Regions from separate parts of the Liquorilactobacillus hordei DSM 19519 genome, predicted to be linked through region 1. Evidence: predicted binding sites of a transcription regulator. Region 1 holds the regulator's gene; each other region holds the start of a gene.
What was found. The regulator Rex, encoded in region 1, represses fermentation and respiration genes when NADH is low (regulators of the CRP and FNR family bind a similar motif). The targets are predictions, from matches to a motif close to TTGTGAANTANTTCACAA.

Region 1 (11,078 bases):
GTTAAAGCAACTCAAGCAAGAAAATAAGATGTTAAGAATCGAGAACGAATTTTTAAAAAAACTCGATGCCTTAGATCACGAAAAATCAGCTCACGAGAAACCGTGACCTTAATTGATGATCTGAGGCGGGTCTTCAAAACGTCGATTAGTTTTATCCTTAAAGCCGTTAAGGTACCACGTAGCACGTACTATTACACTAAGCACAGTCAGGGACGAGAATATGAGAATGACCAGGTTATCCAAGCCATTGATGAAATTCGGCAAACAGATGCCAAGTATACTCAAAAATACGGTTACCGTCGCATAACGTTAGTTATGCATGAACAGGGATTTAAAGTTAATCATAAACGCGTCCTCCGAATTATGAAGGAGCAAGGCTGGACATGTCAGGCCTTTAATAAGCAAACTCGCAAATATAACTCATACAAAGGAACTGTTGGTAGAATAGCCAAAAATAAGTTACACCGTCGATTCAAGACAGATCGACCATATCAAAAACTCGTCGCCGACGTTAGTGAATTTCGATACGGTCAGATGAGTCAAAGTGAGCGAATCTATTTAGAACCCATCATGGATTTATTTTCGGGTGAAATTTTGGCATTTAACATTAGTGCACACCCAACTCTTGAATTTGCGTTGAAACCACTAAAAGAAGCATTAGATGGATTACCTGAGCTTCCTTATAGAACAACGGTACACACAGATCAAGGATTTCAGTATCAACATAAACAGTGGCAAAAAACGCTTAAAACTCATCATACCTTTCAGAGTATGTCCCGTAAGGCTACCTGCTTAGATAACGCCGCCATGGAATCATTTTTTCATCTCATGAAAGCAGAGATGATGGATGAACACTTCGAAAATTCAGAGAGTCTCGCGCAAGCGATGACTGAATGGATTGAATTTTATAATAACCGTAGAATCAGGACCAAACTAAAAGGCAAGTCACCGGTACAATACCGAGAACTTGCCAATCAGTTAGCAGCTTAATTTAGTTGTCCAAACTTGTGGGTTCACTTCATCAGCAAAAACCTTGGCAAAGCTTTTTTTCATGTTAGTCTAGTAGATTTTCTTCCTCATCACCAAACTTATTTAAAAAATAAATTAGTGTTTGTAATTCATTTGTTAAATCAACATTTTGAACTCTTACGGTGTTAGGAACTGTAATTCTAAGTGGTGTAAAATTAAGAATTCCTTTGATTCCAACTTCAACAAGTTCATTTGTAACTTGTTGAGCAACGCTAGATGGAACAGTTAAAATTACAATTTCGATTTGTTGAACAGTTAACTGTTCTTTCATATCGGCCATATCATAAACTGGCACACTACTTTGAATCGTTCCCGTAATATCTTGGTTAATATCAAAAGCTGCACTAATACGTACATTGTTGCTCTGATGGAAGTTATAATTTAAAAGGGCATGTCCCAAATTACCGACACCAATCAAAGCTACATTGGTTAATTGATCTTGGTTCAAAGTCTTTTTAAAGAAAGCGAGCAAACTATCAACATCATAGCCATATCCTCGTTTTCCTAGCGCACCGAAGTACGAGAAGTCTCTCCTAATTGTTGCAGAATCAACCTTAACGGCATCTGCAAGTTCAGTTGATGAAATTCTTTGCTTCCCTGCATCTGATAAAAAATGTAAGTAGCGATAATAAATTGGCAGTCTTTTGGCTGTCGCATGAGGAATTTTTGATGTTACCATTTTTTGGCTCCTTTCACTAATAAATGATTCAGTCTTTTTATGTAGTATAACACATTCCTTGTGAAATTACGCATTTAACTATCTTCACAAGCAATAATATTGTACCCTATATTTTACCGTATCCATGCTACACTAAAATACATTCACTTGCAATAGAATGCACATTCACTTGCTCAATTTCACAAGAATTATAAATGATATAATATTCATATTTTAATATTCAAGAGGTGTTTTTTATGATTTTACTTCAAGTACAAAATGTTGAAAGGTTATTTGGAAGCGATGTTCTCTTTGAAAGAGTTAACCTTGATGTTCAAGAAAATTCAAGAATTGCCCTTGTTGGACGCAATGGCGTTGGCAAGTCGACTTTAATAAAAATGATTGTTGGTCTGCAATCACCTGATAATGGACAAATTACTAAAAATAAAAATATGACTATTGGATATTTGGCACAGGATAATGGCTTGAATTCTTCAAACAGCATCTATGCTGAAATGCTCACTGTTTTCAATGATTTAAAGAAAATGGAAATAAAAATGCATGAACTAGAAAATGAAATTGCAACTTTTGATCACTTAACTCAATCACAAACAAAGTATGATACACTTCTTAGCAGTTATGATCAATTAACACATAATTTCAAAGAAGCAAACGGTTATGGTTATGAATCAGAAATTCGAGCTGTTTTACATGGCTTTAGATTCTACGAAGAAGACTTTTCTACCATTATCGGTACTCTATCGGGCGGTCAAAAAACGCGACTTGCTCTTGCAAAGCTATTACTTGAAAAAAATGATTTACTGATACTTGATGAACCTACCAACCATCTAGACATTGAAACCCTCAGTTGGCTTGAAGGCTACTTGCAATCTTACTCTGGCGCCCTTTTAATTATCTCGCATGATCGTTATTTTCTTGATAAAATCTCTAAGGAAGTCTATGAGCTAACATCTAGTGGAACTGATCATTATCAGGGAAACTATTCCTTCTATATCCAAGAAAAAGCAAAACGCTTCCAGCAAAAAATGAAGCAATACGAAAAACAACAAGAAGAAATTGAAAAGCTTGAAGATTTCGTTGCTCGCAATATTGTACGTGCATCAACAACAAAACGAGCACAAAGTCGCCGGAAACAACTTGAAAAAATCAATCGCCTAGAGCGACCCACAGATGGTCAACAAGAACCACATTTTCAATTTACAGCAGAAAGACAAAGTGGCAATATTGTCCTAAGTGTCGCCAATGCTTTCATTGGTCATGATGATAAACCAATATCAGGTCCAATTAATATTGATCTGCGGAAGCATCAAATGATGGCAATTGTAGGTAGTAATGGTATTGGTAAGTCGACCCTATTAAAAAGTATCCTTAATAAAATTCCTCTAATCAGTGGCGAATATTCATTTGGAACAAATGTTGATACCGGATACTACGATCAAGAATTAAAGAATCTACATGCTAACAAGACTGTATTGAACGAGTTGTGGGACGACCATCCTACTACTCCTGAAAAAGATATTAGATCTATTCTAGGAAGCTTTCTATTCTCTGGGGATGATGTTAAGAAAGTCGTTCACAATCTTTCAGGTGGTGAAAAAGCTCGCTTATTGCTGACCAAACTAGCATTTAACCATGACAATTTTCTAATTTTTGATGAACCTACTAACCACCTAGACATTGATAGTAAAGAAGTACTGGAAGAGGCACTTTTGAACTATAATGGAACTGTTCTCTTCATCTCACATGACCGTTATTTCATCAACAAAGTCGCAACCAGTGTCCTTGAAATATCCAAAAATGGCAGTCAGCTTTACTTAGGTGATTACGATTACTATGTCGACAAAAAAGAAGAACAACTCTTGCTTGCACAAGAAGAAAATAAGCAAACTGGCGAAATAGTGTCCAAGCAACCTGAAAAAAATAGTTATCAACTTACTAAAGAACAACAGCGGCAAGAAAGAAAGTTACGTCGTGAAGTTGAAGATATCGAGAACCAACTTGAACAGCTTAATGCTAAAGAAGAAGAGATTCAAAATCAAATGACACTTCCTGAAGTGTACTCTAATCTTCAAAAGAGCACTGAATTACAAGAATCACTAAAAAAGACCCAAGATAAAATCTCTGACTTAGAGGATTCTTGGGAAGAAAAAAGTATGGAACTTGAAAAATTTGATTAATGTTATATTGCGAATTAGATGTCAGATCAAAAGTTAGACTTTGACCTGACTTCTTTTTTTATTTGTATTTTAACAATGTCCTACATTAAAAATGCAATATAGCAAGCTTGGAAAATCTTGGCACCATAAAAAATCGACTGAGATAAAGATATAAAAATAAAAATGTTGATTCAGTTCTCCTAATTATCACAAATAAACGTGTTCCATAAGTCAAAACTCTCCGTCTAACTTCGAATTAGAACTCAAATTTTTCCGACCTATATCACGCTGTCTTGGTAGATTATCTAAAACTATTACTTAATATTCTACTTTTAAAAGCAAAAAGGCTAAATCAAAATTTAATTTCTGATTTAGCCCTTAATCATTCACTCGTAATCTCTTATTTTAATAGCTCTTTTTCTTATATTCCTATCTCTATTTTTCAATCCATTCAAACTCTAGACTAGGATCTGCATTTAATGCCAAATCTGCGACTTCACCATTTTTCCACGCAACATAACCGGCTGCGCCAATCATTGCAGCATTGTCACCGCATAACTTTAACGGTGCTTTAAGTAATTCGACGTCAGAATGCCTGCTTAATAATTGATCCAAGCCATCTCTAAGTCCCTGATTAGCTGCAACACCGCCCGCTAAAATCAGTTGTTTAATTGAAAATGAATTAAGCGCATGCTCGGTCCTGTGCAAGAGTACATCAATTACACTTTGTTGAAAGCTTGCTGCTAAATCATCAGCATTGAGTTTTTCTCCAACTTGATCAGCGTGATGAACTTTATTTATAAATGCACTCTTAAGTCCACTGAAACTAAAATCGAAGTTATCTTCCTTGAACATTGCCCGCGGAAATGAAAATGTATCACTACCTCTATGAGCCATCTCATCAATCTGTTTTCCAGCGGGATATGTTAACCCCAAAACTCGACCAATTTTATCGTAAGCCTCACCTGCCGCGTCATCACGTGTTTCACCAATAATCTGATACACATTTTCTTTAGGAAGATAAACTAACTCAGTATGTCCACCAGATACAAGCAATGCCATTGCTGGAAATTTAATCTCATTTGTAAATCTCGCAGCATAAATATGTCCTGCCATATGGTTAACCGGTATTAGAGGCAAATCATGTGAAAATGCAACTACTTTAGCACAAGCCACACCCACAAGTAATGCTCCAACTAGCCCAGGACCATAAGTAACTGCCACTGCAGAGAGTTCATCATAAGTTACATTTGCTTTTGCCATTGCATCCTCTAAACACATTGTGACCTGTTCGATATGGTGTCTGCTGGCAACTTCTGGTACAACTCCTCCAAATCTTTTATGGCTTTTAATTTGTGTTGCAACGATGTTCGACAAAATTTTATTTCCGTTCTCAATAACTGCAACACTCGTTTCGTCACAACTTGATTCAAAAGCTAAAATCAACTCTCTTTTTTGACTACTCATTAACTGTTTCCTTCTCATTCTTTATTGATAATCGCATATCTACAGCATCTTCATGATTAGACTGATAATATGATTTCTTTAAACCAATATTTTTAAAACCAATTGTACTATAAAGTTTTTGAGCACGCACGTTGCTCAACCGGGTTTCAAGAGAAAGTGATACATATTCATTGAACGTTGCACAATTAATCATTGTTTCAATTAAAAACTGTCCTAGACCTCGACTTTGAAAATCTGGGTGTACCGCAACATTCGAGATATGAACATCTCTGGTTTTCTGATTGAATGAGGCACCAATGAATGCCACAAGTTGGTCGTTTTGTCGCATTATTAAGTACAACTTACTTTTCTCATTACGTAGTTCACTCTCAAAAACTTCCGCATCCCAAGAATTGTCATCAGTATAAACCATCTTTTGCAAATGTAGCATTTCAGCTACATCAGGAACGACGGCCCTGCATAAAAGATATTCATTATCATGGATTACAACTCTTTTATTATCGAAGGTTAGTGAAGTATCTTCAAAATAATTAAAACAATAATCCAAAATTTTGTTAAATTTTCTCAACAAGTGCTTCATCTACTCTCCCCTGATGATTTTCTAACCATTGACTCTCTGCCTGTGTTAATCTCAAGTAATCCGGTACAAAACTATGAATATCAGCTGGTTTTCCCTTTAGACCAAGCAATCCCAAGCGATACGCTTGTGGGTAATCACGCTCCATGCTTGAAAAAGTTATCTCTTGCTGTTCATCCATTTTTTCTAAAATCTGTTTCTCAAGCTTGTGACTATCACTTCCAACAAAAATAATTCGCTGATATTTTTTTGTTTTTTCAAGCAAATTTTCCAATGATATGTGTTGATCTGGAATTATATTCGTAAGTCCATTAGAACCCTTGCTATATACTCCCGTAAAAACATTGTCACGTCTTGCATCGAAGATTGGAACTATCATAGTTTCTTCAACATTAATACCATCGGCTAAAACTGCTAAACTTGAAATACCTACAAGTTCTTTTCCAAGAGTAAATGCAAAGGTCTTGGCAGTCGTAACTCCTATACGCAAGCCCGTATATGAACCCGGTCCCTTTGCAACTACAAATCTATCAATGTCCGTTGCTTTCATCCCAACACTGCTCAATAAATTAGCAATCTGTGGCATCAATGTCACACTATGATTTTTTGACTGGTTTGTTGTGGTTGTTGCAACCAGTTCCTCATCTTTTAATATTGCAATACTCAAAGGTTGATTTGAGGTATCAATTGCCAATATATTCATTTTACTTACCGCCTCAATTCATCTTTAAATTCCATGGATAATACTAACACAATTATAGTATAAACAAGCTTGTATGCTAAATTTTTAATCATTGTAATAATTTTTTAAGAACAATTCTTAGACTATGATCAATTGCTTCTTATATAGACATATATCTAAAAAACTGATACCGCAACAAGTTAATAAAATCTAATTTATAGATGTTTAAACAAACTATTTTTCTACATAAACAAGCTGTACGCACTATAACTAAAAAAGCTGCATCAAAATTTTACTTTTGACCAGCTTCTCAATCCTATTTTTAAAATTTATTGACTATCACAAATCAATTAATTCGTTTGACCAAACCTGCCAGCGTCTTGTTCTTTCCAATCGCATACAACAGAATAATCTGTACCGGAATCATTAACAATTCCTTAATAAACCTCATTGGGAAGATTGCCCAAAAATTCGCATGGTATAAAAGAGAAATCCAATAGGTATTCATCAATGCATCCACTAGAAAAATATTAATCAATACTGCAATGATAATTCTTACCAGCGTAATATCTTTCTTATAAAATAGAATACCGTAGACTAAAGCTCCTAAAAAGGCAGAAACTGTGAAACCTGCAAAATATCCTCCAAGACCTCCAAAAATCAAAGTTCCGACAATATCTGCACATGCCGCACCGATTGCCCCTAACAAAGGACCAAACCAATATGACATAAAAAATACGATGACGAATGTGAAACTAATCCTTACTGACCAGATTCCAAACGACAAAAACTTAGATACAACAATATTAAGAGCAATCAATAAGCCCATTAACACAATATTGCGCACCGACAAACGTGAAACAAAACTGCTATTCATATAAGACATCTCCTCTTTGGAGTTGCCACAAAAATGCGGCGAATGCGAAAATAAAACCGCAGGCGCTAACCTTTCGTCTAGAAGACACATTCCGTCCTTCCAGCACTTGACGCTTTATTTTCTACCCCGAAATTTGTACTTTGCGTACCAAAACAGTGTATCACAATTATTCAATTAATTGTGATTCTTTTTCTCAGAATACACAAAAAAACTTTTTCTAATTTTCAAAACCAATTATTAATTGATAAACGCAACTTTACTTTTTCTGAAATCACTCTGCGAATTTAAATTATGCTTACACATAGTTAACTTACAACATACTGTACCTATGTAATTAATAATGTTATGCTACAAAATTTTTGAATAATTTGAAAAGCGTTTTTTTTGTGAAATTCATGTAATATCTTTTCGAATATTTACTTTCTTTATGCATTTATACCTCATTTAGTGTTAACATCATCTTATGAGTCAATAATATTTATGAGATGAGGTTACATATTGTGATAAAAAATCTTTCTAATTCGTTAAAATCTTACCTGCAAGAAAATAAGTCAATTTTCAAAAACAACTGGCTTTGGGCTGGTATTATGTATGTTTTACTTATTTTTGTGGCAAGTGTACTTTTTATGCTAGACTACGAGCTTTTTGCAGTTGGGGTCTCGTCTATTTCAACAAGTATCACGCTGCTATTATACGGTCAGTCAAGCTATCTGATATTCATTAATCTCTTAGAAATAATTGTTAGCATTATCTTGTTCTTCGTAATTGCAGTATTTTGTTTTTTTGTCCGTACTGCTATTCAATATGTTGTTCAAGATACGCTCAGAACTAAACTTACAAAAATTTCTTTCTCCAATGTTTTCAAGAAGTTTAAGCAGTTAAACAAAAACCAAGTACTTCGTTTATTTTGTTACTTGTCATTATTTATGTTCTTATGGTTATTACCTTTGATGATAATCAATATGTTCACTAGCAAAATAGCATTTGTTACGTATATCCTGCAATTCCTATTCTTTGTTGTAATACTTTGGAAGGGGATTGACTATTCACAAGCAATCTTCCTTTACCGTGAAAACCAACCACAATTTTTGGGACAATCACAACGCTATGCCCTAAAAGCTAGTAAACATTTCATCAAAAATTTACGTTTCAAATACCTATTGGTCTTGATTGGCTTAACTATTCCATTAGTTATTTGGATTGCTATCTGGAGTGTGGTTACCTACTTTGGATTCTACATCTGGGAACCAATCATGATTTATGGTGGACCAATTTTAGGAATTATTGGTGGTTGCTTCTATCTTCCTTTTGTACAATTCACACTGGCATACTTCTATGAGAAAAACAACAGTGGCGAATTAATTGAGAAATCTTTCCGCGATTGCTTTAAACCCATTGAGAAACTTACCGGTGAAGCATACAAGAACTAATTAGATATTTTATTGGGGGCTGTAGCAAAACAATTGTTTTGTTGCGGCCCTTTTACTGACATCATCCTGAGAAGAAATGTCCAGCAAATAAGTTTCATTAACTTTAAACAGCTAAATAATTAAAAAGTGGTCTTATTCATGTACGCTTACGAGTTTTTAAATAAAGTTCCACATACTAAAAAAAATCCATCAACTAGACTCAGTATGATTTTGGATAAAGGATTAGGATTGAATGCTGCAACAGACTTAGCTCAAAGTGCTGGCACATATATTGATTTCATCAAGTTTGGCTGGGGAACAGCTGCTACCTTCAAATCTGATTTAATAATCCAAAAAAATAAAATATATCATGATAGTCAAATTCTAACTTATCCAGGTGGAACTCTGCTAGAAGTGGCAATTCAGGAAAAGAAACTAGATCAATTCTTCCAAGAAACAGCTCGTTTGGGTTTCAATGCAATTGAAGTTAGTGATGGTTCAACCTCTGTCTCTAAAGAAATTCGTGATAATGTTATTTTTTTAGCTCGTGAAAAAGGATTTTTTGTTATTTCCGAAGCCGGTAAAAAAAATCCATTACTGGATCACAAGCTTAGTATTGAAACACGTGTAGCTCAAATTCAATCTGATCTTGCTTCAGGTTCAAACTTAGTAATTATTGAGGCTCGTGAAGCAGGTAAAAATATTGGCATTTATGATGAAAGTGGCAATATTATCTCCGAAGAGCTTGATATTTTAGCAGAAATTGGAACTAGTAAGCTCATATTTGAAGCCCCTCTAAAAAAACAGCAAGTTGACTTAATCTTGAAATTTGGTCCTCAAGTTAATCTTGGTAATATTGCGTCCACTGATGCAATTTCCTTAGAAACTTTACGAACTGGACTTCGTGGCGATACGGTAGGTAAAATAAAATAATGGATAAAAGAATTATTTTTGTACGTCATGGTAAAACTCAATGGAATGTAACTGGACGCCTGCAAGGAGCTCACGGAGATAGTCCGCTCATAGATACTCCTGAAGTCCAAGCTGATTTGAAGGCTCTCGCTGCTTATTTAAAACTCGCCAATCTTTCAGCAGTTTACTCCAGTCCGCTTAATCGTGCCTATGCAACAGCAAAGCTACTCTCTAAAAATATTTGTACACAATTACAGGTAGTTACTGATCCTGGCTTGTTAGAGGTTTCCTTTGGTTCATTTGAAGGCCTAAAAAAGGAAACACTACTCAACGACTACCCCACTGAATTTGCTTTGTTATCTTCTAGAATCGATGATCCGCGTCTCCAGCAACTAGGTATTGAATCTTTCTCGGATGCGCAAACAAGATTCTGTAAAACAATTAACAAACTCGCCAAAGCAATGGATGATAATCAAACTATTCTTGTTGTCTCACATGGTGCAATCAGTCAATTAGGTATTCAAGGCTTGACGAATAATCGCTATCTTAGTGGACTTTCAAACCTATCTTTGTCACAGATTGTTGAAAAAAATGGGCATTTCATAATTGAGAAATATAACGAAACGGCCTTTTTAACCCATCCTGTAATTCAGCAAAAAAATACTTCAATTAAGTAATTTAATAATCAATCAAAAAAGCCTTCTAAAGTCTGCCTTTATCAAACTTTAGGAGATTTTTTATAAGTTCTTTATTTAAGCCAAATATTCAAAAGTGCTAATCCAAGATTTAATAATAGAAGAATCGAGAGTGCCAACAAATGAAATAGCCTATGTTGCATCAAAATTGCGATATATTCTCTAATAAATGCATTGGGTATGAAGAATTTACTTGTTTTAGCTTTAATGTCGTATTTCCTAAAATACCATTCAATAATCTAAATTTATTATGCTTTAGACTAATACTTAATAGCCCTCCAAAGCCTATAAAAATAAGCCATGAGGCGATAACTATAATTGTTGCTAAATCAGTTTGCATTTTGTAGCCTCCATAGAAATTCTCAACATAATTCTAACAGATACACTGCGCGATTTACACGTCTACTAGTAGTTATACTAAATTATTTTTTATAGCTAGCATTTAATTCACTAAGTGTATATAATGAGAAAGTTAATTCCTATAGGAGGTCTCCAGCAATGAAAACAATACTCATATTACATACTGGCGGTACGATCGCAATGTCGCAAAATGAAGACGGCGGTGTTGCTCCTGGTAGCGCTAATCCCTTAGATA
Region 2 (11,078 bases), 1.0 Mb from region 1:
CCTTCTCAATTTTTTGTCGTAACTTTTTAATATGTGCATCAACTGTTCTTTCATCACCATAGAATTCATAATGCCAAACTAACTGCAATAATTGATCCCTTGAAAAAACCTGTCTTGGTTTTTGTGATAAGGTCTTCAAAAGATCAAATTCCTTAGGTGTGAGATCCTTAATTATATTATCATAAAGGTACGCTTCTCTTGTTTTTGTACTTAGTTTAAAATGATCTGTGATAACATCAAAAGAAGCATCATCGTCTTCTTGCTCAACCGAAACCGGATTATTAGTTAAAGCAGCTCTTCTATGCAAAGCCTTGATTCTTGCAATCAAAGTAATTGGACTAAATGGCTTAACAACATAATCATCTGCTCCCATCTCAAGCCCCAACACTTGATCACTTTCTGAATCACGTGCTGTCAAAATAATAATAGGAACGGTTGTTGAGATAGCTCTGATTTCATTATTAACTTGAATCCCGTCCATTCCAGGAAGATTTAAATCAAGCGTAATCATATCCCAACTTGTTGGACTCTCCTTAAACTTGGATAGTGCCTCAAGTCCATCATAAGCATACTCAACATGCCAATCTTCCTTTTTAAAAAACATTGCCATCATTTCAGAAACAGATTTGTTATCTTCAATCATTAATAATTTCAAGTTATCCACCCATCCTTTTTTTATGCTTTCATACCCCGAAAAGCTAAAACTGTCACTAACAAGTTATCCTATACTAAAAATGTGGCATTTGTTTGAAATTTCTGAAAAGAAATAAAAAAACCAGATATTTTTATAACAAAAAAGGTTGTCGAATTTCATTAATAATTCAACAACCCTCAATTCATATGGAGATGGCGGGGATCGAACCCGCGTCCAAGCATATCGGCACTTAAACATCTACGCTCATAGTCATATCATTTAAAATTCATCATTAATCGCGCCATACGACAAGGCTAACATCAATGACTAATCTGATTAATCTCTTCTGTCAACTTCAGATGGGAGCATTCAGCGTAAGTCCACTTAATTTAGGACCTGAAACCGATACATGGACGATATCGGGCAGATCTACACTAAAGCGCGCTTAGGCAGCTAAAGCGTAAGAATTGTTATTATTTTTTGCAGTTATATTTAACTGAGCGTCTTTACGTCACGCAACTACGAAGCGCAGTCCAAGCTCGACCTATACCTGTCGAATCCAAAACATCCCCATACTCAAATAATAACATAATATACAAAATAACTAAAGTAAATTAATAAACAACCACGGCTTCTTTTTGTGAGAGACTGTTATACACGCTCTCCATATTAGCACTTGGCGTGTTCGCACATCCACCGGAACCATTAGTCAGATATGCTGTACTTGACCAATCGGTTCTCCAGCTAGCATCATGGAATCCACATCCACTACTAGTAAATTGAGCCCAATAGTTAACTTTCACAGAATAATTCGCGTTCCCAACTTCGCTACCTTCTAATGTAGCTGGGGACTGTTTGTACATTATATACCAAACACCTGTTGGAGTATCTTCGTTTGTACTATGTTTTCCCGTTACAATATTAGTTGTATAAACTTCTTTTCCATCTATATAAAACCACGCTCTTTGATCCTGAATTGATATTTCTGCATAAGTCGTACCAATGCCATCATTTGTTAAATTATCGTATCCAGTTCCATAGGTCAGATAACCAACTCCATAGATGTCAGAGGCAGCGTCAACCTCACTTTTATTATTAATAAAAGCAGCACTGATTGTTTCATACGAATCGCTGGTCTTAAGAGCCCAACCATACGTACCACCAGGAACATTCACCGTATCTCCTGCATGAGTCTTGAAAGAGATTGACTTTTGAAGAGTGGCCTGCTTGTTATTAATATCGTTTATCTCATTTACTATCCCATCTTGAGAAATTTGGTACTTATCACCAATATATGTTGCCTGATTAATTACATCTTTAGCCGCTAAAGTATAATTTGTTTGTTGTACCTTATACACAACCGTCCGTTTTGCTAAAGTCTCTAATTTTTCTTTTTGCTTTTTTACCTGATTACTTGAACTTGTTACTGGTTGAATAACAAACTTCTTTATATTCGTAGTAGGCTGATTTTTTTGCTTATCATATGCTGTTAAAATTTTAGCTACATTATACTGATTTCCCTTTTTTGAAGCAGTATATGTTATCTTTCCGTAGCGCAAGACCGCATGTGAATCAACTGCTGCAGTTAATTTGCTGTTTTTCTTGTCTAATAATTGCTTTAATTTTGGTTTAATAACATTGGTTCTATAATTACTCACATTTGACGGTGTGATCTGATAGCTTATTTTTCTTGATTCTGGCAGAAAGGTCCATTGTTTTTTAAGCAACTGTCTAATTTTGCTTAAATCCTTCTGGGTAAATCCAGAACTTGTCTTCTTACCCTCAAGTAATAACTTTCCATTCAAATAGACATTATTATCTATCTTCTCAGACTTCAATTGTGCAAGAGCACTTTTTTCATTTAAACCACCAACTGAAACACCATTTATTTGTATGTTCTTATTAAAGTGAGTTGAACGATAGTATGTGTAACCACCAAGGACTGCTGCAATTAAAAAAACCACTATTCCCCCAACAGTTAACGCTACTTTATGCTTGATTTTGACCACCTCATATTAATTATTTTAATTTATAGCATACCACAAAAATATTGCAGAAATAATTCTTTTGCATATTAAAATTAACTACTTCCGTATTACTAAAACCGAACATGGAGAATTCTGTGCCAAATAACTAGCTTGAGAACCAATAAAAATTTTCTCACGTTTACTTACATGTTTTGTTTTTGATCCACAGACTAACACATCTGGTTTAAAAGTTGGGATAATATCTGAAATAATTGTAGGTGCTGGTTTCCCCTCTGCTACAAAACCCTCAACTTCCTTAACACCATGTTCCTTTGCAATTTTGACATAAACATTGACATCTGCAAGCAAAGAACTACTGATTTCATTTCTTTTTTCAGGACTAAGGGCCTCAAAAACATTTAAATCCTCTAATTCAAGTATTGAGACAATTCCTAACTTCGCTTTATTTCTGGATGCAAGTGTAACTGCAAATTGAAATGCCTTAATTGAAGAACTCGAATCATCTTGATCAACTGCCACTAAAACTCTTGAAAATGGTTTATCCTCAATCTCAAATTGTAAATTTTTCTCATTAACTGCCATAGTACAAAACACTTCCCTTCAACTTACCATTTTTGTGGATTCCATAAACGACCATCTAATTCACTTTCTGCCTGTTCAATTCGTTTTCCCTGCTCCTCACAAAGTTCAGTAAGATACTCAAAAAAAGCTCTTTTTTTATAATCCTCTTCTTTTGCAGCTAACTTACTTACTTCTGCTGTTAACCATTCACTAGTAGTCATTGTCATCAACTTTCTTTATCAAATCAATTTCAGTTTTTAATTCAGATAGCCTGTCTGCCTGTTCAACAAAATTATCAAGGACTAACCTTATCATAGAATTATTCTCATTAACGGTTAACTCTTTCAAAAACTTGATTGCCCATGCCTGTCTTTCTTTAAAATTAATCGGTTGATTTAACTGCAGATACTGTAAATAAGCTATCAACAACTTTTTTTTAGCTGTCTCAGTCTGATATGCAAATTTTTCAATAACAAAATAAGGAATTAATGTCAATCCTAATCTATTTGCCAACGCACCTAGCGGACTAAGTAAACTTGAGAGAGAGTACTTCTCGCTGCCACCTAATCGATAAGATTTCTCAGATTGACCAATATTTACAACAATTCCCAATTCCTTACACTTTAACCAAGTTTCATCATCTTGCTGGATGGTTATCCTCAGCCATTCAAACAAGATCCCAGGTGCGCTATACCACAACAATGGAAACTGAAAAATAATTCGCTGATTTTCATGTAACAATGTTCTGTTTCTAGTAATTTCGCTCAGAGTCACGTCATTTAGTTCCAGCCATGTGACACTTTCTGAAATTTTTGCTGTTTCCTTTAAAAACTGTTGTGTGCTGGATTCCTTAATTTTTGGATGTGCAACGACCACCAATGTTTTCAAGTTCGCTACCTCCACTACATTTTATCCATTGTCTTATTCAATAATTCATCAACAAATAAATTACCTTCATTATCCAAGTGACCTTTTGTCCAACTAAAAACAATATTAGGAAATTCAAGCAATTGTGTTGCAATCTTTTGCCAAAGTTCTTGATTGGCCACTGCTGTACCATTTGAAGTCTTCCAACCACGTTTTTTCCAATTAGACAGCCAATTCTTATTAATAGCATCAAGGACATATCTTGAATCAAGAATTGCTAGTATTTGCTTGTTATTCAACTTTTGATTTTCCAATTCTTCCAGCGCTCTAAGAAGCGCCATAATCTCCATCCGATTATTAGTAGCACCATACTCGCCAGCAGAAGCAGAATATCTCTTTTCACCTTCAACAAACAAAAATGCCCAAGCAGCTTTATCGTCTGCTTTTACATGTTGTCCCTTCTTATTACCATTATTTCGTGAACCACCATCTGTCCACAAAACAATGTCTGCTTCACTTAAGTGTCTTTGCTTACTATTAACCTGACTTGTCTTTTTTTGAACAAATTGCTCTGGATTGTCTAACCAGCCCTTTGCCTCAGACAAATTGTTAAAACCCTTGAATCGAGCTTGTTGATAACCTTGGACTTGCATTTGACACTCAGACCAAGTTTTATATATTCCAGGTTTTCTACCACGGGACACAACATAATACTTAAATGCGATTTTGAATCATCCTCACTTTGTTATTAATAATTATAATACATTACCACAAGTTTAACTATTTTTGTAACCTTTGTTGTTTATAGAAAAAGATAGATAGAGAAAAACATGGCAATTGACCCTAGCATAACAAAAATATGCCAATAAACATGTGCATACTTTACACCTTTGATACTATAAACACCCGCGCCAAAAGTAAACATCAATCCTCCTATAAATAGAAGTGCGAAACCAATTGTACCAAGTGAAAGGAACAAACTCTTAGCTCCTAATAAACATAACCATCCCATCAATACATAAGTTAAAGTTTCAACCCACTGTAACTTACTATTATGCACAAATAAATGAAATAATATGCCAAGTACTGACAATATCCAAATAATACTCAACATCCAAATTCCTTGATTACCCCTAATTGCTAACAAACAGTATGGCGTATATGTTCCTGAAATCAATATGAAAATACTACAATGGTCCATCGTTTGAAAGAACGTTTTTGCTTTTGTAAAATACAATGAATGAAACAACGTAGATGATATATATAGTGTCATCAAAGAGATCCCGTATACTAAAAACGAAGTCAAAACTATCCCACTGTGCTCTGCTACACCTTTAATTATTAGCAAGACAACGGCTGCTATACTTAGCGTAATTCCTACACCATGAGTGATACTGCTCCAAATTTCATTTAACAATCTTTCTTTTGTGTTCATTTTTATCTCTCCTAACATCAACTGGTTATACAGTTAATATAACATAGATTTGAAGTCTAGGTAACATAAAATTAAAATTTTAATTTTAGATTTAGATTACTACATGTGCTATACTTAAGGTATCTAATTGATGAAAGAGGTTTTTTCAATGCATAATGAATTCGAAAAATGGTTGAAAGCTTTTAGTGAGGAAAGATTACCACTCTGGAATGAATTTCCTGATTTTGATTTGTACATGGACCAACTTGTAAATTTAGGTAATCGTTACTTGGAGAACTTCATTGATGTAAAAATAACTGCTTCAATGATTAATAGTTACGTAAAAAAAGGATTAATGGAGCGACCCAGCAAAAAGAAATATACAACCACAAATGTTGCAGAACTGGTTGTAATCAGTCTCTTAAAGTCAATTTATCCTCTCGAAACCATTCGCAGTGGTATAAAGCAGTCTACAAAAGATATGTCAATTGCAGATTCATACAATTATTTTGCTAATCTTTTCAATCGTACTTTATCAAGTTTTAGTCTCACAAACTCCCCTCAAGTAGACTCATTTAATGAAAATATGATTCAATTAACAGAACAATTTGCAATTCATGCAGTTATCTACAAGATGATTGGCGAAAAGCTTGTAAATCTACAAAGAATTTCTAAAACTAATTAGCCTCTATTCAAGAGTCGTTATTTTATATGCTACATTGTAGCGCTTTTTGATTGACCATTACTATATATTCATGCTAATTAATAAACTTTTACATTTTATTATATTAATTTAAAAAAGAGAGTATGGCATAAGTCAGGATAATTGAATAGCAATTCAAAGTTATGAATATAGCGAGTGCTTTGCTAATAGTAATTCGAATTAGATGGAATAAATAAAGAAGTAGAGTCAAAATTTAACTTTTGGCCCTACCTCTTTTTATTAACTAAAAAAAGCAACCTTTTAAAAGGTTGTTTTTTAATAAATTATTTAGCTTCTGGTGTACCAAACCATTCAATGCGTTCTTTAACAACATCTGTGATTGCTTGTGCGCCAGGTGCAAGAAGTTTACGTGGATCGTAACCCTTACCTTGTTCGTCCTTACCAGCTTCAATATATTTGCGAGTTGCAGCAGCAAATGCTAATTGACATTCAGTATTAACATTAACCTTTGAAACACCCATTGCAATAGCCTTTTGGATTTGTTCCTTAGGAATTCCTGAACCACCATGCAATACAAGTGGTGTTTCGATAACATCAGCAAGTTCCTTCAAACGATCAAAGTTCAAACCTGTCCAGTTTGCTGGGTACTTACCATGGATATTACCAATACCACATGCCAAGTAGTCAACACCTGTAGCAGCGATTTGTTTTGCTTCTTCAACATCAGCTAATTCACCAGCACCAATAATTCCGTCTTCTTCACCACCAATTGAACCAACTTCTGCTTCAACTGTGATATTTTTAGCATGTGCTAAAGCAACAATTTCCTTAGTCTTTTCCAAGTTTTCTTCAAATGGAAGATCATGACCATCGAACATAACGGATGTATATCCTACTTCAATACATTCTTTAGCAGCTTCATAGTTACCATGATCAAGATGCATTATAACAGGAACAGTAATTCCCATTGACTTAACAGTTTGTTGCACCAAGTTAAGACATAATTCGTATCCACCCATGTACTTTGCAGCACCCATCGATGTTTGAATTAAGATTGGTGTGTTTGTTTCTTGCGCAGCAGCAAGAATTGCACGAGTCCATTCCAAGTTATTTGTGTTGAATGCTCCGACTGCATAGTGACCTGAGCGAGCAGCATCAAAGATTCCATTACCGTTTACGATTGACATAAAACAGCCTCCTAAATTATATTACTCTTTTGAGTACGTCTATATTCTAACACATTTTCATGACAATTCTAATTAATATTTGAAAGTTTTCACAAAAGGTTAGTACTAATAGCATAACTTTTCATTAATGAGAACCTTCTCAATGGTGCTTCTTTATTTTACGTGTATCCACAAGTGGGCAACCTACGTCTTCGCAATCATGACAACCGCTACTACCCTTCTTCAAAAAACGTGAATATATTACATAAAAGAATGCTGAAAAAATTACTAATGCCAAAATAACTGTAGCAATCATATTATCGTACTTCCTTTCATTTCGTCTTGAATTTCAAATATCTGCTCATTTTTGTCTTTCTTAATAACCAAACAATATGCAAATACAGCAATGACTACTAAAACTGCTGTAACAGCCTGCCAACTAATATTATTATTAACTAGTTGGTAAGATTGAAATAGCAATAAAGCTACTAAATATGCAACGGCCGTCTGATACCCTACGGCCTTCAGTGTCCATTTTACATCCCCATATTCTTTATACATTGTACCAATTGCAGCGAAACATGGAGCACAAAGTAAATTAAATGCTAAGAACGAATAGCCCGCCATTGCTGAATATGTACCTCTCAATGATTCTGCAAAGGCTGTTGCTGTCCCGCTTCCAAACGCAATTCTAAGTGTACCAACACAATTCTCTTTTGCAATTAAACCAGCTATAACCGCAACGGTAGCCCGCCAATCTCCAAAACCCAAGGGAGCAAATAGTGGTGCTAAGATTGTTCCGAAAGTCTTCAACATACTTTTTGACTGTGAAACAGCTTGTAATCTAAAATTAAAATTCGAAAGAAACCAAATCAAGACACATGAAGCAAAAATAATTGTTCCAGCTTTTTTAATAAAGCCACTTGCCCTATTAATCACCTGATTCAAGACATTCGCTGCTCTTGGAAAATGATATGCTGGTAATTCCATCACAAAAGGTAGTGGTGGCCCAGAAAACAATCTAGTTCTTTTCAAAAAAATTCCCGAACCAACAACTGCAAGCATTCCCATAAAATATGCGGAAGGCGCTATCCAACTTTGATTTGGAAAAAAAGTCCCTGAAATAAGTGCTATCACAGTTAATTTAGCTGAACAGGGCATAAAAGTCGTAAGCATGATTGTCATTTTTCGATCTTTTTCGTTTTCAATTGTTCGCGTCGCCATTATTCCAGGAACTCCGCATCCCGTAGAAATTAACATTGGAATAAATGATTTTCCTGACAAATTAAATTTATGAAATATTCGATCCATTACAAAGGCAATTCTTGCCATATAGCCGCAATCTTCTAAAATACCCAGACACAAAAACAGCATCATTATCTGTGGAACAAATCCCAAAATTGAGCCCATCCCATTAATTATTCCATCAACAATCAGTCCCTGCATCCAGCCTGCGACTTGTAAACTTTTTAAAATAGAAGTTACATAATTGGGAATCCATTCCCCAAAAAGAACATCGTTGACCCAATCTGACCCCATAGTACCAATTGTCTGAATAGATAAATAATAAATTAACCACATGACTAAAACAAAAATAGGTAAAGCCAAAAAGCGATTGGTCAAAACCACGTCCAATCTATCACTCAAACTTGCTTGAAAATCATCTGTAGAAATCACTGACATCTCAACTATTTTTGAAATAAAATCATAACGTGCATTGACAATTATACTGTCACTATTTTCACCAAATATCTCTTCCGCTGTTTCAATTATTGCTTTAATATCTTTTTTCTTTTTTTCATTAAGCTGAAGCTCTTCATTGATTTGCTCATCACATTCAAACAACTTGATTGCATACCATCTTAGCTTATCTGCTGGTACGATACTCCTGATTGTATCTTGAATCATGCTCAGAGCACTTTCAAGTCGTTCATCATACTCTGGATAGGTGTACTCTGCCTGATTACTTTCAATTTCTTTTTCTAATTTCTGAATGTTTTTCTTTTTTAATGCACTGATCCATACGATTTTTAGAGATAGAAGATAAGAAAGCTTCCCTATATTTATTTTTTTTCCTGATTTTTCAGCAATATCCATCATATTCAACGCTAGGACTAATGGAGTTCCAGTCTCCATTAGTTGCAATGTTAAGTATAGGTTTCTTTCTAAGTTGGTTGAATCAACTACATCAACAACTAAATCAGGTTGCTGACTTATTATAAAGTTCCTAGTTACTCTTTCTTCTATACTGTAGGGTGACAAGGAATATGTACCTGGTAAATCTTGAATAATAATACTAGCATTTGTTTTTAATTTTCCAGATTTTTTTTCAACCGTAACTCCTGGCCAGTTGCCGATTGTTTGGTTTGAACCAGTAAGCAAATTAAAAAGAGTCGTTTTCCCACTATTGGGATTTCCTACGAGGGCAACATTTCCCATTTCTCCACACTCCTAACAACCACATAATCAGCTTCTTCTTTACGTAAACTCAACTTATATCCTCGTAATTCAATCTCTATTGGATCACCCAACGGAGCAATTTGACAAACTCTAATCAAGGTATGTCCTGTCAATCCCATATCCAATAACCGTCTTCTTAAAGGACGAGAGCCATTAATTTTGATAGCAATTCCCTCATCACCGACACCCAACTGGGATAATCTCTTCAATTCATCGTCTCGTTGTTCATCGGCACTAATCACAAGTAAATTACTTGCAAGTGATTCATTTAACGCTAGCCTTTGTCCCTTCAAAACGATTACTTTACCTGTATCGCTAGTTCCACTCAATAAAGTAATTGTTGTATTATTCACAATTCCAATCTCATTAAGCCGCCTTACCAATTTCTTATTTCCAAGTATCTCCGTAATAATATAACTACCTTTTTTATTAATTTCAGCTAACGTCTTCATTGATTAATTCACCTCTAAATGAGAACTGTTTTCATTTATGTAAAAAGTATCACAAATTTTTTTCTAGTACAATCCTTTTTTATAAAAAAAGAGACCACCAAAACTATCATGTTTTGTGTAGCCTCTCTAATATCATTAACGAATCCCATAAAAACAGGTTTTAAAATGTTAAATTTTATTCATTTTGCCCAACTAATTAATTGCTTTTGGTAGCCTCGGTTGGCCCCAATTCAACAATTCTTCCCGTATTTGTGTAGACAATCCATTCAGAAACATTAGTTATATAATCACCCATTCTTTCAAAATGAGTAGCCATCACCATGTATTCTGAACCAACACCCACAAAATCAGAATCAGTCTGCATTGCATTCAGTGCTTTTCTTCTAACCTGACGCAAGTAGTCATCATTCACTTCATCGTTATCGGCCAAGCTTCGTGCTTTTTCTTCATCATTATGAACATAAGCATCAATTACATCCAATAACATTTTGTGGACATGCTGGCTCATTGCCACCAACAATTCCTCAATTTCTTTATTACGATTTTCTTCACTAATTCGCTTGACTGAATGGACAATACTTACAGCATGATCACCAATTCTTTCTAAATCTGAACTTGCCTTTAATATTGTGATTAACACTCTTAGATCACTAGCAACAGGCTGTTGTAATGCAATAACTTGAGCAGTTTTTCTTTCAAGGTAAATTTCACTTTCATTTATTGCAAAATCATTTTCCAAGACTTTTTTGGCAAGTTCTTCGTCATGATTTTGAAAAACACTAGTTGCATTTTCAAGTGCTTTTGCAACATCAAAGCCCATTTTAGCAAAATCTTGATGCAGATTTTCAATTTGTTTCTCTAAAATTTTTCTC
Region 3 (11,078 bases), 570 kb from region 1:
GCTTGCGAACTATTACTTGCAGAACTTGTTGTGACTACACTTTCTGTCTCTTTTGTTTCTGCTGCCTCAGGTTTATTTCCACCTTGCAAGAATGCATCAACATCCTCTTTCGTGACATGTCCATGGGACCCTGTACCATTCACATTTATGATATCCACGCCTTTTTCCCTAGCATATACGCGAACTGCTGGCATCGCTAAGACTGGCAACGTTCTGTCTACTTCAGCCATTTTGGTAACATTAGTTTCTTTTTTCTCAATCTCAGGTACACTAGTTTCTGTCACTGCCTCTACAGCTGGAGAAGCTGGTGTCTGTTCAACAGATGTTTGTGGTGCTGCTGTTTCTGCACCGTTGGTAACATTTCCTGCTCCTTCGACCTCAAACTCAATTAAAACTTGTCCAACTTCAGCAGTTTCTCCTTCATCCACAAGAATATTCTTGACTGTTCCTGCCACTGGGGAAGGAATTTCTTCAACTGACTTATCATTTTCAATCTCTAATAAATCGTCATCTTCTTTTAGAACATCACCAACTTTTACATACCATTGTGCAACTGTTCCTTCTGAAATTCCTTCACCAATATCTGGTAATTTAAATTGATACGCACCCATTTGCTCGCCTCCTAATATTCCAAAATTTCTTGTGCTTTTTCTACTACATCCTGCTTGTTAGGTAGCCAGTCACTTTCAGCTTCACTAAATGGGTAAGGTGTATTCGGTGCTGCAACGCGTCCAATTGGTGCTTTTAAATATAAGATACCTTTCTCAGCAATAAGTGCAGCTACTTGCGAACCCACTCCTGCTTGTTTTTGGGCTTCCTGCACAACTACTGCACGACCGGTTTTCTTAACTGACTCCAAAATAGTTTCTTCATCAATCGGCGACACAGTTCGTAAATCTACTACTTCTGCACTGATATTTTGTTTTGCCAATTCATCACTTGCTTTGATTGCTTCTTGGACCATTGCACCATAAGCAATAATAGTTAAATCCGTACCCTCTTTTACGATGTTAGCTTGATCCAAAGGTATAGTATATTCCTCATCAGGAACCTCAGCCTTGATTGAACGGTACAATTTCATATGTTCTAAGAATACTACTGGATCATCAGAACGAATCGCTGAGATTAAGAGACCTTTAGCATCGTATGGATTACTTGGGATAACAACGCGTAATCCCGGAATTTGTGATACTAACCCTTCTAAACTATCAGCATGTAGCTCCGGTGTATGCACACCACCACCAAAAGGAGCACGAATTGTAATTGGCATCTCACGGGTTCCGCCTAGTCGGAAATGAATTCGCGCAATCTGTCCTGCTATTTGGTCCATTGCTTCAAAAACAAAACCAAAAAATTGAATTTCGGGTACTGGACGAAAGCCTTCCAAAGCTAGTCCAGTTGAAAGTCCAAGAATTCCGGACTCAGCAAGAGGTGTATCAAAAACACGTTCTTCACCATGCTTTGCTTGAAGATCTTCCGTAGCACGGAAAACTCCACCGTTTTTTCCAACATCTTCGCCAAAAACAAGAACTTTCTCATCTCTTGCCAGTTCCTGATCTAGTGCGTCAGTTATTGCCTTAATCATTGTCTTGTTCGCCATAATTATTTTGCCTCCTTCTCTTCAAATTTCTCAATTTCTCTTTGAATTCCAACTGGTGTTTCTTTAAAGGTGTTCTTTAAATATTCACTAATTTTTTGTTTTGGCATATTTTCAACCTTATTAATTGCTTCATTAATTTCTGTACGGACTTGTTCAACATAAGTTTCTTCATCTTCTTGTTTCCAGAGTCCTTTGCTCTCCAGATAGAGTCTCATCCTTACCAATGGATCTCTTTTGACCCAAAGTTCATCTGTTTCCTTTGTACGATAACGCTTTGGATCATCTCCAGAAAGTGTATGCGGTCCATAACGATAAGTCAGTGTCTCAATCAGCACTGGACCATTACCCGCTAACGCATAATCGCGAGCTTCCTTGGTTACCTCATAAACAGCTAATGCATCCATTCCATCTACTTGAATTCCAGGAATTCCGGCAGCCACTGCTTTCTGGGCCAAAGTTCCGGCAGCTGTTTGCTTGCTACGCGGTACTGAAATTGCAAAACCATTATTTTGAATAACAAAGATTGCGGGAGCTTGAAATGCACCTGCAAAATTGATTCCTTCATAAAAATCACCTTGTGATGTTCCACCATCGCCAGTGTAAGTGTAGGCCACATTCTTTTGGCCTTTTAACTTGAAGCCAAGTGCTACCCCTGCAGCTTGAACATATTGTGCTCCAATAATGATTTGTGGTGGTAATGCCCGTAATTCAGCAGGATACTTATTTCCATCAACATGTCCCCGTGACCACAAAAATGCCTGATATAATGGCAAGCCATGTTGCACAAGTTGTGGTACATCACGATATGCTGGTAAAACAAAATCTTCTTTTTCCATTACAAAATTCGATGCAATCTGACTTGCTTCCTCACCTGCAGTAGGTGCATAGAATCCTAGGCGTCCTTGACGATTCAATTTTGTCGAACGCTCATCAAGTGTTCTTGACCAAACCATTTGTTTAAAGAGTTCAACCAGTTCGTCATCACTCAGATCTGGCTCCCAATCAGGTTCCAACAATTTACCCTCTGTCGATAAGAGCTGTACCGGTTTGAATTCATCGTCAAACTTTTTTAATTGTTCAAAATCGATTATTTTTTTTGACATCTCTAGACCTCCTCGTCATTATCAAGCAAAACATTATAATAAGCCGCATTCACAATGCAATTCGCAATACAACTTGTTTCTTTCCACCGAGTTATATTTCCTTTTGTAAACCGCTTTCATAATCATTTTAACGCCTTTTGTAAAATATTTAAACATTGTGATTGCATGAACTTATTATGATCTACAATAACCGTTTCTACAACAAATTTGCTACTCTGATTTTCATCAAAATATCATTTTAAAATTTGTGGTTGTGATTTCACACACATGTTTTTTTTCATTTATCCTTTTTAACTCTATCTCTTCACTCAAAATTGCTTTATCATTAATTTAATTAATCAAAAGGAGATGATAGTTCATATGTTGTGGCTCTGGAAAAATGCTGCTTTATTAGTTGCCATCACGAGTCTTTTTTTCATCCCTATTCTACTTCTAAATCTTTGGGGGCTCTCGCAGGGCAGTCATCTCATTTATGGAATCTTAATAATCATTGATTTTATTTACTTGAATCTCGAATCAATTTTCACTGCAATTTTGGTAAGAAAAAAGCATCTGGAAAAAAATCCAGACACCGATAGTAAAAAAGATGAATGATCAATTTTAATAAACTTTGCATATTCGCTATTCCATGGAGAAATATCAAATAAATGCTGATAAAGTTCATTTTTGGATAGTAATAGTTATTATAATTCTCAACGCTCATATTAGATCACCTTCATTGTTCCACCATCTAATTGATAATGCAGCACCTGATTATCTTGCAATTCCTGTTGATCATATTGATGAGCAACCTCAATTACTGTACAAGGTAAGCTCCAAATAATTTTTCTAATCTGATGGGTTAAGTTTTCATCTAAACTAGAGGTTGCTTCATCAAGTAAGATAATCTTTTTATTGAAGAGTAATGCTCGGGCAATCTCAATCCGTTGACGTTGACCACCGGAAATCGAATTACCATTCTCACCATAGGTTTGATCTAACAAATCAGGACCTAGTTCGGCAACCAAGCCAACTCTTTGCAGAATCGCTAAACATTCTTCGTCAGTAAAGGTCTTGCCTAAGGTTAGATTAAAGCGAATCGTGTCATTGAAAAAATAAGGTTCTTGGCGAATATAAGCCAGCGCATTAGAACCATCAGAACTAACTCGTTTTTTAGCAATCTCAATGTCACCGACAGTTGGTGTTAGAAAACCTTGAATCAAATTCAAGAAAGTCGTTTTCCCCTTGCCTGAAGAACCACTAATCAAAAGCTTCGACCCAAACGGTATTTTTAATGTTACATCTTTAAGAATTTGTTTCCAAGTATAAGTACCAACGTGCACATCTACGTGTTGGTGAGATCGTGCCAACGGATCCATCAAGTTTTTCATCAGATTCCAAAATTTCAACCTATATCTATCAGATTGCAGATATGGCTGAAACAAGCAATTTTTTTGCATTGCTCAATCAGCTTAGCCGTCAGTACTCCATTGATCCCGTTTTACAGGAAAAAATAGATAACTTAGCCTCTCGCGTAAAGTTATCTCAACAGGAACTAACATCACTAGCCCTGGACTACTCTAATTTTCTGGCCACTAATGGATCCTGGAATCATGTCCAAAAGGCTCAACAGTACGGTATTAGCATCCAAACACTTAAGGAGTATTTACGTAATCTTGATTTATACGACAATTCACGCCACAAGAACCCACATAATCTTAATCTATCTCCAGAAAGTTAACTTTTTACATCACTTCAGCAAAAACTAATAGAACTCCCTATAGTTTTTTCTATCCACCAACGGATCCTGGAATCACGTTAAAATCGGTTCAACAATATTCACTTGTGTTTAAATTAAAGAAGCACTCCCAGGGATGCCGGAAGTGTTTCTTTATTTTTTTTACTTAACGCAGTAATTTATCCTAGTCAGCAGGGGGCTTATATTCGCTATTCTCACGCTCCTACTATCTTCTCTCATACATTATTACAGTAATTTGAATAATACCATTTATCGCTAGAAAGCCTACTCCTACAACTTGAAACATGGTATTGTAATAGTACAGAATAATTTTATTTACTTAGGAGGAATTATGGAATACTTATTTTCAGTAATAATACCTACATATAATTCAGAGAAAACATTAGATCGACTTTTCAATAGCATAGTTAATACCTTCAGAGGCAATGAGCATCTGATAGAAATTTTGTTTGTTGATGATGGTTCTACAGACCAAACAGTAACCAAAATTAATAAAATAATAAATGAATTCACCTCTTTTTCCGTAAAAGGTTTTCATAGTAAACATGTTGGAGTTAGTGGGGTTAGAAATATCGGAATTGAAAACAGTAACGGCAAGTACCTTACTTTTTTGGATAGTGATGATGAATTTATTAAATGTAATATTAGTAGTTTGCAAGAACTAGCTAAAAATAATTCAAATTTAATTTGGCTTAATTGTACTTCTAATGAGGATTTTAATCTTAGTGGAGAGAAGATTAAAATTTCAATACTGTCCAGAATGTCTATCACTGGGAAAGAGTCCATTGATGCCAGTATTCACGGCAAATTTTATCTTAGCTCATTTATAAAGAACAACAAAATACGTTTTGATGTACAGCTTCGTAAAGGCGAAGATGTAATATTTAATTTCGATTGTATTCGATACGCTACAACATTACTTTTAACAGATAGTTTACTTTACAAGCAAAACGCGTCTAGCTCAGTTCACTTATTTGATAGCTATAACGTAGTAAACGAAGTAAATTTCAGAAAACATATTTTGGAAATAACCTCACTGTTTCCATCTTCTAAACAAGCTAAAGATGTAAAAACTCGCTTTGGAATTACGGGAGTGATTTTTTTGTTAGAGTGTTATTATTCCCCTCTTGTAAGAGAAGGAAGCGTTAACAAAAAACAAGCGGTGCATGATATCAAGAACATTATTAAAGAAGGTGCATATGATGGTTTTGAAAGTAGTAAATTTGATAACTCACTTTCAAAACGAGGTAAGATATTTAGAAGACTAATAAACATGAAAATGTTTGGTATAGTTATTTTCCTGTTAAATGCAGAGGACAAAGCAAAAGGTATTAAAAGAATTTAGAACAAAATAACCCCCGTCTAACTATATATCGGTTAGACGGGGGTTTTAACTAATTGAAATTTATAGCCAACTGCTCTTATCCTAGTATTTGGTACACAAATATTTAGACAGTTGTGCCATAATAAAATAACTAGGATAGGAGTTTTTATATGAAACGATATACTGATGATTTTAAAGCAAGCATTATTAAAATGCACACCGAGGAAAAGAGATCAGCTCGTTCTCTCTCAGAAGAATATGCAGTGTCTCCTGCATCAATTCATAACTGGATTAAAGATGCAAAATCAGTTGAACTTGATGATGGAACTGAAGTTACTTCTAAAGAATTTAAAAAATTACAAAAAGAGAACCAACGTCTCAAGGAGGAATTGGAGATTTTAAAAGCTGCGGCGGTGTTACTGGGAAAGCGTTAGGGCGAGTTAAAACTCTTGCTTTCATTAAGATTCAATCACCCTATCACCGCCTATCCTTAATACTCTCAACTTTAAGATTAGCTCGTAGCACCTATTACCATTGGTTGAACTATCAAACTAGTCAACACGATTGTGTTGACCGTCACTTAAAAGCAAGTATTCGAAAAATTTGGGAAGAAAACTATCGCGCTTATGGTTATCCAAGAATCAAACTAGCATTAAATAGACTGGGAATTATAGTTGGTGTCAAACGGATTTTTCGGCTAATGCAAGAAATGAAGATTCACTCTCTCATGCATCGGCGTTTTAAAAAGCCTAGTACTCATGTTGATTATTTACAACGTCCCAATCTAATCAAAAACAAGCCAAAAGCTAGAACTTGGCGAGCTGATATTACTTATCTTGAGCTACGACCTGGAACTTGGGTATATCTTAGTTCAGTGTATGAGCCAAAGGTTCATAAGATACTCGCATATAAGATAGGACGACAGATGAATGCCAAACTAGTAGTAGATACAGTTAACCAAGCACTTGAACATCATAAAAGACCAGCATATTTTCATTCAGATATGGGTTCACAATATACGAGCAGTGATGTTGAAAACTTGCTTAGACGACATCAAATCCTCCATTCGTATTCTAAGCAAGGATATCCTTACGATAATAGCCAAATAGAAGCTTTTCATTCATTATTAAAACGAGAATTCGTTTTTCAAACGCACTTCTCAAGCTTTGAGGACTTAATTCTCAGAATCTCAAATTATATTAATTAGTTCAACACTGAAAGAATCAGAACAAGTGTCTAGAAAAGCATGTGCCAAATATTGACTTAGGAGCACATCGATCGTGTACGAGAAGTAGTAATCGTTCATTAATTAAAGTTAATCATAGAGATTTCAATGAATAAAAAATCCTAAACAATAATTATAATAAAATATTAATGTAGTGATAATGCTTTACACATATAAATACAATATAAAATTAATATTATTATTTTTTCTGAACGCATACACACTTAGGTTCAAGCTAAATATATATCATTATAAACGAGCGGAAATAACCAAAAAAATAACCGTCTTGGCTCTGGTCAGCTGGCGGTTATTTTTTGTGATAGTCAATGTATATTTAAGAGAACTTATTCGCATGTAACAAGATAGTTTAAACTCTAATAACATTTTATTTTTATTATGGATACTTAAAAATTGTGATCTTTATTTATCATATTTGAGCACGTCAAGCAGTCCCTTATTTTAGGTGTATCAACTTGAGCAACACTAACAACGATAATCTGATTGGCATAAACAAATAATTTCCGATTATGCCGGTGTGTAATTGCCGTCCAAAATCTTTGCAAAAGGCGTGTCCTTTATAATCTAAACCTTTGCTATCTTGCCCTGTTCAATATAAATCGCCAAAATCGAAATATCTGCCGGGTTAACTCCACTGATTCGACTAGCTTGTGCCAGTGTTTCGGGACGAATTTTTTCAAACTTTTGGCGGGCTTCCGTGGCAATTCCCTCAATCGCACTATAATCAATTCGATCTGGAATTTTTTTGGCTTCCATCTTTTTGAGCTTCTCAACTTTTTGATTGGCCTTTTTGATGTAACCCTCGTATTTAATTTGAATCTCAACTTGTTCAATTACCCGATTATCAATTTTCTCTGTCGGCTCTGGGATAAATTCAGCTAATTCAGCATAGGTCACTTCTGGTCGTCTCAAGAAATCACTTGCCAACACGCCATCTTTCAATGGTGCTGCACCTTTTTCTGCAAGAAATGCATTGACCTGCTCATTTGGCTTAATTCGATAGCCCTCAAGTCGTGCTTTTTCAGCTTCAATTGCCGCCTTCTTAGCCTCAAATTGAGCATAACGTTCGTCAGAAATCAAGCCAATCTCATGGCCTAATTCAGTCAAACGCATATCTGCATTATCATGACGCAAAATCAAACGGTACTCTGCACGCGATGTTAATAAACGATATGGCTCGTTTGTTCCCTTGGTTACTAGATCATCAACCATCACACCAATATAGGCATCACTACGCTTGAGCACAACTTCTTCTTTGTCAAGAGCGTGTAACCCTGCATTAATTCCAGCTAACATTCCTTGACCAGCAGCCTCTTCATAACCCGAAGTCCCATTTGTTTGACCCGCAGTATATAATCCACTAATTAACTTGGTCTCCAATGTAGGTCTTAATTGATAAGGTGAAACAATATCATATTCAATTGCATAACCAGGTCTCATCATTTCAGCATGTTCAAGTCCTTTGATAGAATGTACCATTCGCTGTTGGATTTCTTCTGGCATTGACGTAGACAAACCTTGAACATAAAATTCGTCGGTATTACGGCCCTCTGGTTCAATAAATAATTGATGCCGTGGTTTATCAGCAAATCTGACAATCTTATCTTCAATTGATGGACAATACCTTGGCCCAACGCCTTCGATCACACCTGAAAACATTGGTGCACGATCAAGATTTGCTCGAATTAACTCATGCGTTTTCTCATTGGTATATGTCAACCAACAAGATAGCTGATCCTTTACATCCAAGTAATCCTCATCTGAAGTCTCAAAACTAAAATGATTTGGTTCCTTATCACCTGGCTGTTCCTCGGTCACATCATATTCAATTGTATTTCCATCAACTCGTGGAGGAGTCCCTGTCTTGAAGCGTTTTAATTCAAATCCTAGTTTTTCCAAATTACCTGACAGCTTCATTGAAGGCTGTGTATTATTAGGACCAGAAGAGTACATTAACTCACCTATAATAATTTTTCCACGAGCAGCCGTTCCAGTTGTCAAAACGACACTTTTAGCTCCATACCGTGCACCTGTATTAGTAATTACACCTTTGACAACGCCATCTTCAACAATCAAGTTATCAACTATTCCTTGGCGTAAAGTTAAATTAGGTTCTTTTTCAATAGTATGCTTCATTTCGATTGAATATGCTCGTTTATCTGCCTGTGCTCTCAATGCTCTCACAGCCGGACCCTTCCCCGTATTCAACATTCTCATCTGCACATATGTCTTATCAATATTACGACCCATTTCACCACCAAGTGCATCTAATTCCCGCACAACTATTCCTTTAGCAGGCCCCCCTATAGAAGGGTTACATGGCATAAACGCCACCATCTCAAGATTTATTGTTACTAAGAGTGTTTCATTACCCATCCGAGCTGCAGCTAGGGCAGCCTCACAACCTGCATGCCCTGCTCCAACTACGATTACATCATAGTCTTTGCCAGCATATTGCTTTACGTCCATTACGTTCCCCTATCTTTCTTTAACTAATTATTTTCCTAAACAAAATTGACTGAATAATTGTGTTAATAGCTCATCTTGATAACTATCTCCCGTAATCTCACCTAACAAATCCCAGCAATTAGTCATATCAATTTGAATTAAGTCCACTGGCATATTAGCTTCGATCCCATTTAAAACAGCATCTAGTGAATCTCTCGCTTGGTTTAAAAGACCAATATGCCTTGCATTTGTAACCATGATAGTCGTTTGACTATTCTCGATTCCGCCAAAGAATAATTTTGCAATTTTTTCTTCTAACTTATCGATCCCTTCATTCTTTAAAACAGAAACATTTAACAACTCAGCTTTACCGATTTCTTTCGTAAGTTGCGTAAGGTCCATTCTTGAAGGCAAATCTCCCTTATTCAATAAAACAACTCTCTTCTTATCTTTAGTTAAGTCTATTAATTGTTGGTCTTCAATCGTTAACGGTTCGCTTTGATTTAACACCAGCATTACTAGATCAGCTTGTTCAATTGCTTTTTTAGATCGCTCAACCCCAATTTTTTCTACCTTATCTGAAGTTTCACGAATTCCTGCAGTATCAATTAACTTAAGTGGGACACCTCTGACATTGACATACTCTTCAATTACATCGCGTGTTGTCCCTGCTACATCTGTCACAATTGCTTTGTCTTCGTGCAATAAATGATTTAATAAACTAGACTTGCCAACATTTGGTCTTCCAATAATCGCTGTCGCCAATCCTTCACGCAAGACCTTACCTTGTCTAGCAGTCTGTAACAATTGTTCTATTCTTGCTTTTGTCTCCTGTGCCTTTTCCTTTAGGAACCTTGTTGTCATCTCTTCAACATCATCATATTCTGGGTAATCAATATTGACCTCAACTTGCGCTAAAACATCCAATATATCTTGACGTAAGTTTCTGATTAATTGTGAAAGATTCCCATCTAGTTGATTCAATGCAACTTTCATTGATCTATCTGTTTTAGCCCTAATAAGATCCATGACAGCTTCTGCTTGTGAAAGATCAATTCTTCCATGTAAAAAAGCTCGTTTTGTAAATTCACCTGGTTCAGCCAATCGTGCTCCATTACTTAATAACAATTGTAAAATTTTATTAGTTGCCACAATTCCCCCATGACAATTAATTTCTACAACATTTTCCCGGGTAAATGTTTTCGGTGCTCTCATTACCGAAACCATAACCTCATCAACCTCTTGTTTAGTTCTTGGATTGATAATATGACCATAATTTATAGTGTGACTCTTAACTTTAGTTAAATTTTTCCCTGAAAATAAATTTTGTGTAATTTGTAACGCTTCGTCTCCACTCAAACGCACAATTGAAATCGCACCTTCACCAGGTGGAGTTGAAATTGCTGCAATCGTGTCATATTCCGTGATCATACCTGCTGTCAACTGTCCATTACCTCCTTTTAGACAATAAAAAAAGCGCCACTCCACGCCTTGAAAACGTGGATAAAGCACTTTGACTACTTCATCAATTAAGATAAGAATGATTGCCTATAATATACTTTCAATTGTTGAAAAAGTCAATAAGATAATCTTTTTCTCAGATTAATTAAATGATTTCAAAT

Region 2: G6O70_RS10665 (class II fructose-bisphosphate aldolase) is a predicted target of Rex. The motif match lies at 7,393-7,410, and genes of this name have one in related genera.
Region 3: pdhA (pyruvate dehydrogenase (acetyl-transferring) E1 component subunit alpha) is a predicted target of Rex. The motif match lies at 2,955-2,972, and genes of this name have one in related genera.

The regions. Positions count from the first base shown of each region.
Region 1 covers NZ_CP049303.1:909,485-920,562, reverse strand. The annotation lists gene G6O70_RS12195 (helix-turn-helix domain-containing protein) at 1-106, shown strand, start outside; gene G6O70_RS12190 (IS3 family transposase) at 49-990, shown strand; gene G6O70_RS05650 (redox-sensing transcriptional repressor Rex) at 1,055-1,708, opposite strand; gene abc-f (ribosomal protection-like ABC-F family protein) at 1,945-3,885, shown strand; gene tsaD (tRNA (adenosine(37)-N6)-threonylcarbamoyltransferase complex transferase subunit TsaD) at 4,300-5,331, opposite strand; gene rimI (ribosomal protein S18-alanine N-acetyltransferase) at 5,324-5,911, opposite strand; gene tsaB (tRNA (adenosine(37)-N6)-threonylcarbamoyltransferase complex dimerization subunit type 1 TsaB) at 5,886-6,611, opposite strand; gene G6O70_RS05625 (folate family ECF transporter S component) at 6,937-7,467, opposite strand; THF riboswitch at 7,502-7,598, opposite strand; gene G6O70_RS05620 (hypothetical protein) at 7,968-8,897, shown strand; gene comA (phosphosulfolactate synthase) at 9,036-9,809, shown strand; gene G6O70_RS05610 (histidine phosphatase family protein) at 9,809-10,465, shown strand; gene G6O70_RS05605 (hypothetical protein) at 10,626-10,823, opposite strand; gene G6O70_RS05600 (asparaginase) at 10,982-11,078, shown strand, end outside.
Region 2 covers NZ_CP049303.1:1,914,860-1,925,937, forward strand. The annotation lists gene G6O70_RS10620 (response regulator transcription factor) at 1-655, opposite strand, end outside; RNA gene ssrA (transfer-messenger RNA) at 839-1,206, opposite strand; gene G6O70_RS10630 (L,D-transpeptidase) at 1,249-2,598, opposite strand; gene G6O70_RS10635 (universal stress protein) at 2,719-3,204, opposite strand; gene G6O70_RS10640 (hypothetical protein) at 3,228-3,404, opposite strand; gene G6O70_RS10645 (NAD(P)H-dependent oxidoreductase) at 3,394-4,071, opposite strand; gene G6O70_RS10650 (ribonuclease H family protein) at 4,086-4,775, opposite strand; gene trhA (PAQR family membrane homeostasis protein TrhA) at 4,853-5,485, opposite strand; gene G6O70_RS10660 (DUF1836 domain-containing protein) at 5,634-6,149, shown strand; gene G6O70_RS10665 (class II fructose-bisphosphate aldolase) at 6,452-7,315, opposite strand; gene G6O70_RS10670 (FeoB-associated Cys-rich membrane protein) at 7,455-7,610, opposite strand; gene feoB (ferrous iron transport protein B) at 7,607-9,733, opposite strand; gene G6O70_RS10680 (FeoA family protein) at 9,712-10,206, opposite strand; gene phoU (phosphate signaling complex protein PhoU) at 10,403-11,078, opposite strand, start outside.
Region 3 covers NZ_CP049303.1:337,801-348,878, reverse strand. The annotation lists gene G6O70_RS02915 (2-oxo acid dehydrogenase subunit E2) at 1-611, opposite strand, end outside; gene G6O70_RS02910 (alpha-ketoacid dehydrogenase subunit beta) at 623-1,600, opposite strand; gene pdhA (pyruvate dehydrogenase (acetyl-transferring) E1 component subunit alpha) at 1,603-2,703, opposite strand; gene G6O70_RS02900 (ATP-binding cassette domain-containing protein) at 3,408-4,142, opposite strand; gene G6O70_RS02895 (glycosyltransferase family 2 protein) at 4,773-5,786, shown strand; one part of gene G6O70_RS02890 (IS3 family transposase) at 5,936-6,164, shown strand; one part of gene G6O70_RS02890 (IS3 family transposase) at 6,164-6,972, shown strand; gene mnmG (tRNA uridine-5-carboxymethylaminomethyl(34) synthesis enzyme MnmG) at 7,573-9,477, opposite strand; gene mnmE (tRNA uridine-5-carboxymethylaminomethyl(34) synthesis GTPase MnmE) at 9,505-10,887, opposite strand.